Regions from separate parts of the Bacillus sp. 7894-2 genome, predicted to be linked through region 1. Evidence: predicted binding sites of a transcription regulator. Region 1 holds the regulator's gene; the other holds the start of a gene.
What was found. The regulator LexA, encoded in region 1, represses DNA repair genes until DNA is damaged. The targets are predictions, from matches to a motif close to CGAACATATGTTCG.
Positions count from the first base shown of each region.

Region 2: CHI10_RS16240 (YolD-like family protein) is a predicted target of LexA. The motif match lies at 2,720-2,733, and genes of this name have one in related genera.

Region 1 is NZ_NPDG01000004.1:130,056-134,490, forward strand. It holds gene glnA (type I glutamate--ammonia ligase) at 1-812, shown strand, start outside; gene CHI10_RS01065 (DUF4257 domain-containing protein) at 925-1,209, opposite strand; gene lexA (transcriptional repressor LexA) at 1,490-2,113, opposite strand; gene yneA (cell division suppressor protein YneA) at 2,271-2,603, shown strand; gene CHI10_RS01080 (YneB family resolvase-like protein) at 2,613-3,260, shown strand; gene CHI10_RS01085 (DUF896 domain-containing protein) at 3,404-3,637, shown strand; gene tkt (transketolase) at 3,862-4,435, shown strand, end outside.
Region 2 is NZ_NPDG01000105.1:10,936-15,370, forward strand. It holds gene CHI10_RS16220 (polymer-forming cytoskeletal protein) at 1-3, opposite strand, end outside; gene CHI10_RS16225 (YhbD family protein) at 21-644, opposite strand; gene CHI10_RS16230 (GNAT family N-acetyltransferase) at 843-1,601, opposite strand; gene CHI10_RS16235 (MEDS domain-containing protein) at 1,622-2,173, opposite strand; gene CHI10_RS16240 (YolD-like family protein) at 2,356-2,694, opposite strand; gene CHI10_RS16245 (FUSC family protein) at 2,839-4,435, shown strand, end outside.

The sequences.
Region 1 (4,435 bases):
AGCTCGAAGAAATGGGCTTTGAAATTGAAGCTTCCCACCATGAGGTGGCACCTGGCCAGCACGAAATCGACTTCAAATATGCGGATGCTCTAACAGCTTGTGACCAAATCCAGACATTTAAGCTTGTTGTTAAAACCATTGCCCGAAAGCACGGCTTGCATGCAACATTCATGCCGAAGCCATTATTCGGTGTCAGCGGATCCGGAATGCACTGCAACGTTTCACTATTCAAGGATGGCAAAAATGCATTCTTCAATGAAACCGGCGATCTTCAGCTAAGTGATGACGCCCGCCACTTTATTGCTGGTATCGTGAATCATGCAACTGCATTTACAGCAGTGACAAACCCTATCGTTAACTCATACAAGCGTCTGGTACCAGGCTATGAAGCACCTTGCTATGTTGCCTGGTCTGCTCAAAACCGTTCACCTCTTATCCGTATCCCTGCTTCCCGCGGAGTAAGTACACGTGTTGAGGTGCGGAGCGTTGACCCTGCTGCGAACCCATACCTTGCGATGGCTGTATTATTAAAAGCTGGCCTGGACGGAATCAAAAATAAAATGACTCCTCCTGCACCAGTGGACCGCAATATCTATGTAATGACAAAAGAAGAGCGTGAGGAAGAAGGAATCAAGGATCTGCCTCCTACATTGGCAGCAGCGCTTGAAGAGCTAAAGAGAGATGAGGTAATTGTTTCTGCTCTCGGCGATCACATTTTCGAACATTTCATTGAAGCGAAAGAAATCGAGTGGGATATGTTCCGTACGCAAGTGCATCCATGGGAGCGCGAGCAGTACCTGAGCATGTACTAAGAAAATATGACAACCCCTGGCTGATAAAGTCAGGGGTTTTTTTTATGAAAAATGCAAAAACCCCGTTTCAATTGAACGAGGTTTTAACTAATTTCTATCTCTCTGCATCTCTCTATTCTTTGTGTCTTATTTTTAAGAAATCGAGACATGTCAGTAGTGCATCTCCTCCAAATCCTGCAATCACCGCCAGTAGAACTACCTTTAAGGCAGAGTCAGGATCTGAAGATACGACCAAAAAAACAGCCGCTAAAGCCCCCATGATTACCTCTTCAAAGACCCCCAGATAGATGAACTTTTTTGTCCTTCTGGGTTTAACCATTTTGCCTTCTTTCCGAATATGTCCAACGACACCAACCAGCCCACCAATCAACAAAGCGAAGGTAATGTTCAAAAACATTTTTACTTCACACTCCTAAAGTCGAGATTTTGGACAAGCGACCTTAGGTTGATTCTCGGTGTATTACCATTATATTGAAAATGAATATAAAATAACATGCATAAAAATACCGAATTTTCTGAACAACAAAATAGTCATACATGACTGTAACCTTATGCTAAAAGAAAAGTATCAGTTACTTTCGTAGGATTTAACTGATAGTACCAGGTAATAGGAACTGATTACCTTCTTAATATTGGAAAAAACAAAAAGCAGGCAGCGATGCCTGCTTTTGAATCTATTAATGCATATGACGGTATACGCCTATAACCTTGCCAAGAATAGAAACATTGCGGAGGATAATTGGTTCCATTGTCGAGTTTTCGGGCTGCAGACGGATAAAATCTTTTTCTTTAAAGAATCTTTTGACCGTTGCTTCATCTTCCTCTGTCATAGCCACCACGATATCCCCATTATTGGCAGTGCTCTGCTGTTTGACAATTACATAATCTCCATCAAGGATTCCGGCTTCAATCATACTTTCGCCCATGATTTCAAGCATGAAAACATGCTCGTCAGCAGGAGCCATTCTTTCCGGAAGCGGGAAGTATTCCTCAACATTTTCAATTGCCGTTATCGGCTGTCCTGCAGTTACTTTACCTACGATTGGAACATTAACTGCACTGACCTTGGGAATGTTAGAAGCCTCGTCCAAATCTAAAATTTCAATAGCACGCGGTTTTGTAGGGTCCCTGCGAATCAGTCCTTTGCTTTCAAGCCTTGCGAGATGGCCGTGAACGGTCGAGCTTGAAGCCAGACCGACTGCTTCCCCAATTTCCCTTACAGAAGGAGGATATCCTCTTAATTTAACTTCTTCTTTTATAAACTCCAATATATCTTGCTGCCTTTTTGATAATTTCACCATCTTTACGCACCTCGTATGTGTTTTTATTGTCTCAATTATAGCATCAATTACCATTTGATACAAACATAAGTTCGAATATTTGTTGACACAAAACAAGTGTTCGGTCTATAATGAAAACATCAAATACGAACATACATTCTTTTAGAGGTGGTATATCATGCTGAACAAATTGTGGAAATCATATTCTTATGCTATTATTCTCTTCGCTTTAAGTGTGGCAGCATCATTTATAATGCTCATGCAAATAGAAACGCCTGATACGGAAAAGTTTGTGAAAGTCACTGTTGCAGAAGGTGATTCTTTATGGGAGATTGCTGAAAATTTTTCTTCTGAGCATTCTCTTACAAAAGATCAATTTATAAATTGGGTAGAACGAAATAATGGGATAGCGGCAGGTAGGATTTTTCCGGGTGATGAAATTGTTATTCCAGTAAAAGCCCTGGATGACCAGCCATATAAAGAGCTTGCCAGTTCAGACCTTAACGAATAAGGAGAAGTTATGAAAGCAATAATTTACTGCAGAGTTAGTACAACAAAGGATACTCAGGAAACATCCCTTTCAAGACAGGAAGAAGAGCTTTTGAACCTGGCAAAAACGCATGACTTTGATGTAGTCAAGGTCATCCGTGAACAGGCCAGCGGATACGATCTCGAAAGAGACGGTATATTGGTCCTTTTAGACTTAATTAAAAAAAAGGATATTAAAGTTGTTCTAATCCAGGATGAAACAAGGCTGGGGAGGGGAAATGCCAAGATTGCGATTCTCCATTGCATATTTAAAGAAGAAGTCCAGTTATATAGCATCTCGAATAACGGAAAGCTGGAGCTTTCGGAATCAGATTCGATGGTCCTCAGTATCGTAGGGATGGTAGAGGAGTATCAGAGAAAGCTGCATAACATCAAAATCAAACGCGGCATGCAACGGGCTGTTGATAAAGGATACAGGCCCGAGAAAAACCTAAGTAATCAGGGAGTAAATGGCGGCAGGGAAAGAATAGAGGTGCCGATAGAGGAAATTGTCCGGTTGAGGAAAAACGAGTTAACGTTTGCTGAAATTGCAGCTACGCTTAGAGGTTTTGGCTATAATATTTCCAAAGCAACTGTCCATAGAAGGTATAAAGAACATATTGATTCACTTGCTGAGTAGAGCACTTTCCTTGTCAAAAGTGCTCATTTTTAGTATGATGGCATTTGAGTTTCAGTATTGTTCCATATCTGAAGCTGCTGTATAATAAAAACTTCCATCAGATTATTCAAAGGTAAACTTTTGATATAAAGGAGTTTTAATAAATGCTGCCTAAACAAAAACTTGCCCGAATTAATGAACTGGCAAAGAAGGCCAAGGAATCCGGACTAACAGAAGCAGAAGCGAAAGAACAGACATCTTTGCGCAAAGAGTATTTGGAGACTTTCCGCTCTGGTATGTTAAACACGCTGAAAGGCGTTACAATCGTTGACCCGAAAGGGAACGATGTAACTCCAAAAAAGCTGAAAGATTTCCAAAATAAAAACCGCCTTCACTAATAATATAATTGCAAGGGATACACTGTGCTGTATTCCTTCTTTTAATAGAGGAGATGGCATTACTGATCTATCTCCGCTTTTTTTACATATGCCGGGTCTTTTTGTGTCAATATAGTAACAAACCGGCTTTTTTTGTCCTTTACCTGACCCTATTGGTTGTGAAAAAAAGGGACACCCGATAATATTAAAAGAGTGAAGAATTACTACTCGAAAGGATGTAATGAATGTTTAATCACACAGATGAACTATCCATCAGTTCCATTCGTACTTTATCAATTGACGCCATTGAAAAGGCGAACTCCGGCCATCCGGGCATGCCAATGGGAGCTGCTCCAATGGCTTATACACTTTGGACACGCTTCATGAACCACAATCCGAAAAATCCAGAATGGTTCAACCGTGACCGTTTTGTTCTTTCTGCCGGACATGGCTCTATGCTTTTATACAGCCTTCTTCATCTTTCCGGCTATGATGTTTCCATGAATGACATTAAAGAGTTCAGACAGTGGGGAAGCAAGACGCCCGGTCACCCTGAATTCGGCCATACACCTGGTGTTGACGCAACAACAGGCCCATTAGGACAAGGAATTGCTATGGCTGTCGGTATGGCTATGGCTGAACGCCACCTGGCTGCAACATACAATAAAGACAACTTCAATGTTGTTGATCATTATACATACAGCATCTGCGGTGACGGAGACCTTATGGAAGGCGTTTCGGCTGAAGCTGCTTCCCTTGCCGGCCACTTGAAGCTGGGCAGATTGGTTGTTCTTTATGATTCAAATGATATCTCACTCG
Region 2 (4,435 bases), on a different contig from region 1:
CATTTCCACAGCATTTCCTCCTATGCCAATTTGGATTTTAATTCTTCAGCACATTGCTCTATTGATATAGCGGCAGCCAATTTTGTCCCTTTTTCAAGAAGGACCTTTTCCCCGTTCATTGAAACCAGGCAGCTGGACATGCCTAGTTTTCGAATAAAGCAGATCACAGCCTTTGGCTGCTGCAGGATTTTTTGATGATCATTTAATATCTGAAGGAGCATTTTCCCTTCCTCGATATGGATATCACCCGATTCCAGCAGGTTTGAAAGAATATAAAGCTTCAAAATCTCATGATAATTGAATTCATTAATCTCCCCCTGTGTATCCAGAAATATATTCATAACCGGCTCGGAAACTATTCCTTTAGCAATCAGACTATCCTTTGACAGCTTCAGATTCGTAGCATTCAGCGAAAACAAATCAGCCAGCTCATCGAGCGAAAGGCTATCCTTCATCTTCTGTACTTTTTCGACGCGCTCGAGGATTTTCTCTTTTGGAAAAAAAGTCTCCTGCCCTGTAAAAGTTGATTTCCGGACAAACCAATCCTCAGGTATCAGATTCTTCCTTTTCCACCGGTAAAGCTGTCCATAAGAAATACCAGTTAAATCCAATACTTCTTTTTTTGAAATTAATTCATCGCTCAAATTCCAGGACTCCTTTCTGATGATTTGATTGTAACATAACACTGTTACGTTAGGAATATTATTTTATTCTTTTTTTCCTGAGTTTTTTCGACAGATATTGTGTTTTGCACCATGAAATCAATGATTTAACGATTTTCACAGTGAAACAATGTTCTATTAGCACAAAAAAACCTGGCTCACATAGAACCAAGCTTCCATTCATTCGTATACTTTTAGTAAGTTATACTGCTTTCCAATATACCGGTAATTTTGCCTGCGGTACATCTCCTTTGGGGTATCTTCCCCATCCGCCACAAGAATGATCGTTTTATCCTTGAACTGATCCATCACGGATTTCTGCAGGCAGCTGCCGATGCCCTTTTTCTGACAATCCTCATGGACCATCAGTCCATCAATTTCAGCTGTTCTTTCCTTAATAATGACATCAACAGATCCGGCGGGCTTTCCTTTATAAAATGCAATAAGCTGCTGAATGCTGTCATCGCTGTAATTTCTTAAATGCTGAGCTTTCTTTTTCTCCGCAAAATTTTTCCCATACACCGAATCCTGCTCATATTGAAATTCCAAATAATCGTTCCATGTTTTATCCGTAACATTTTCGACTATGATTTCTTCCCTTTCCTGGACTTCCGGAAAATCAGCCGGAAGAATCGCAAATAACTCCAAGAACCCAACCGTATAATCTTCATCCTGCTGAAAGAACGCCTCAAGCTCTTCAGAAAGCTCTTCGTCATCCGGAAAATAAAACCTTACATGCTTTTGGCCATATTTCTGATGAAACTCTTTTAAATATTGATGTGCCTCCTCAAACTCCTGAACGGAAGGCATTCTTTTAAAGGCAATAAAATTGCTGTCATACTGAAGGAGCATGTCAGGATTATGATTATGAATAAAAAGGCCATTTTCCAGAACAGCGTGTCCCGGTTTATAAATATCATGAAATGTGATCTTTTCCATCGGTTTCTCCTAAACCATTTTTATAGGTATTTATACTCTCTATCTGTTATGAGCACATCATGGCAGCGTAGCAGACTATCCTTTAATTCCAGCGGGGTGCTGCAGTTATTATAAGCACACAGGGAAATCAGGCTATGCTCAGAAACGGCCTTAAAAAGCTTCTTTTCATATTGTTCGACTAAAGGAATATATTCTTTTACGTTTCCCCACTCAACCAGACCCCATGTGAATATCTTTGGATTGCTATCTAAGTAAGGCTGAATGTGTTTAAGAAAAAAATTGAACACTGTATCAGGATTAAAATTACCGTTGGAATAATAAAAATCAAAATTATTCATAAAATGAACTCTGCTTAATTCCTCTTTTCCTAACAAATTAGTTAATTCTTTATCAATAAGGAAATAATTCCGGTCATTCTCCACAAGCAAAACATGTCCGCCGCATCTGACGCCAGCCGTTATGTATGAGACTGCATTTTGAATATAGCAATCAATCCGATCAAAGTGGTACAGAATATGGCCTCCATTTGACTTTTGCAGATCATCAATCAAATCTATTAATAATTCATTCATTCATTTGTCTCCTTACAACGAAAAAATGTTTAATGGTGTATTTTTTTCTCATCAATTGCTTACAGGCCCCTTTCCCTCTGCTTTTCTTCATTATATCTAAAAATTTGATAAATAGGTGCTTTTCTGCAGTTTTATGCGATTCATATAAAAAACTCGAGGAGAGTTCCTCGAGTCATATTATTTCATCCTTCCACTTCCGCCCCGGCTATTTCATCAAAGCTAATTTTCTCAAGGTCCCCGCTCTCCAGTTCAAGATATATCTTTCTGCTGATGCCATCCAGCCGGTTTACCCTCCCTTTGTATTCGCAGAAAAATCCGTCCCGCCAGACTTTTACTTTCAAAAGATAAGCAAATTCCATTGCAAAGTGAATTTTGTTTTCATATTCCTCCAATTCATATTCATCAATGAGCGGCTTGTTTTGCGCCATTTGTTCCCTTTCCAGCTTTCTTAGCATCGCCCGGTGTTCCGGCATGAAGTGAGCAGGCTGCCATTTTATTTTCCCTCTGTCTTTTAGCGGCATATTAAATCCCTCCATACTCTATTATAGAACATTTGTTCGATTTTAAAACCTAAAAAACAAAAAAAGCTTAAGTTGGTTCATTTGGATAATAAAAGTACGAATGGTAAAATACACTTTAACTCTCAAAAAAAGATTGGTGAAACAATGAAGCAGCTGCAAATCAAACACCGCTGGCTTGGACGTTTGCTGGCATCCGATCCTGGACTGATCCGATTTCAAAAAGCCGGACGGGCCACATTAAGTTTAATGGCGTCGGTATTTACAACTTTATTTCTTATGCAATTGACTGGGGCCGATGCTGCTCTCGCCCTTACTCCTGCTATTGTTTCCGGAATGGCAGGCATGCTTGGCATCATGATTGTGATGGATGACTCTAAAAAAGGAAAAATGCTCACAACCGGTCTGCTTGGGTTTTCAGCAATGGCAGGGGTATCAATCGGTTCCCTGCTGGCAGAAAGCACAATTTTTACGGATATTTCAATGGCTGCATTAATATTTTCAAGCTTTTATTTGACCCGCTTTGGTGTCCGTTATTTTTCATTATGCATGATCGCATTCATGACCCTTTACTTCTCATCTATTCTGCAATTATCAGGCAGCCAGCTGCCCTCCTTTTACTTTGGGATCTGGATTGGGGTTGCGTATGCTTTCCTTTTCAATTTCATTCTTTTTCAGAACACCGCGAAGAACCTGAAAAGAAGCATCCGCTCCTTTCATTTTCAAAGTAATTTCACCTTCAATCTCTTAATTGAGGGGATGCAGGAAGAGAGTATGACTGCTCACCAGCGGGAAGAATTGCGGAGAAACGTGCTGAAGCTCCGGGATTATGCTGTAATCGTTTCAGAGTATATCAATGAAGATGATGTACAGAAATTATGGCCCGGGCTGACCCCTTCCCAGCTTAGGTTATATATCTTTGATACAGGCATGCTGATTGAAACCCTGACTGACTCCGTCCGCAGCTTAAAAAATGCGAATGCGCTTGACATAATAGAGCTGAGAAACCTCCTGGTCTGGGTCACCCGCTCTCTTCGTGACGCCGAAGTTCTTGCCCATCAATATGAAGAACAAAATCTTCGTGAAGCAGAGCTTGCTGTACAGGCGCTTCGCCTGCTTATTATGGATTTGTTCAACAGGGAAGACAAGCCGGCAGGATGGCTATATTTGATCAGGCGGATCGAGTCCCTTGCAAACCATGTCATTGAGGGCGGCATAACCATACAGCAGGCACTTCATAAAGTAAAAGTCAATGAAATAGAAGTATCTGAAGAGACGCCTGAAGAAGATGAATCACCTGAAGAAGACAAGAGCCTCAAACCTTCCACTAAAAAAGCGTTTCAGGCATTGACTGCTGCCATCATCTCCATCATTGCCGGCCAGATTCTTTCGCCTGACCAGCCTTATTGGGTCCTTTTGACTGCCTTTATCGTTCTGCTTGGAACCGAGTCAATCGGGCGCATTTATACAAAAGGTTTTCAGCGGTCAGTTGGAACGATTATCGGGGCAGTAATTGGATTTACGCTTGCCAAACTGGTCAGCGGCCATTCTGTATTGGAGATCACGCTCATTTTTGCAGCAGTTTTCTTCTCTTTTTATTTATTTGAAGTCTCTTATACATTAATGAGCATGTTTATTACGATGCTGGTCGCTTTTATGTATGACCTTTTACTTGGCGGAATTTCATTTTCCCTAATCAGTGCAAGGGTTATCGATACCATTGCCGGTGCCGGCATTGCATTCG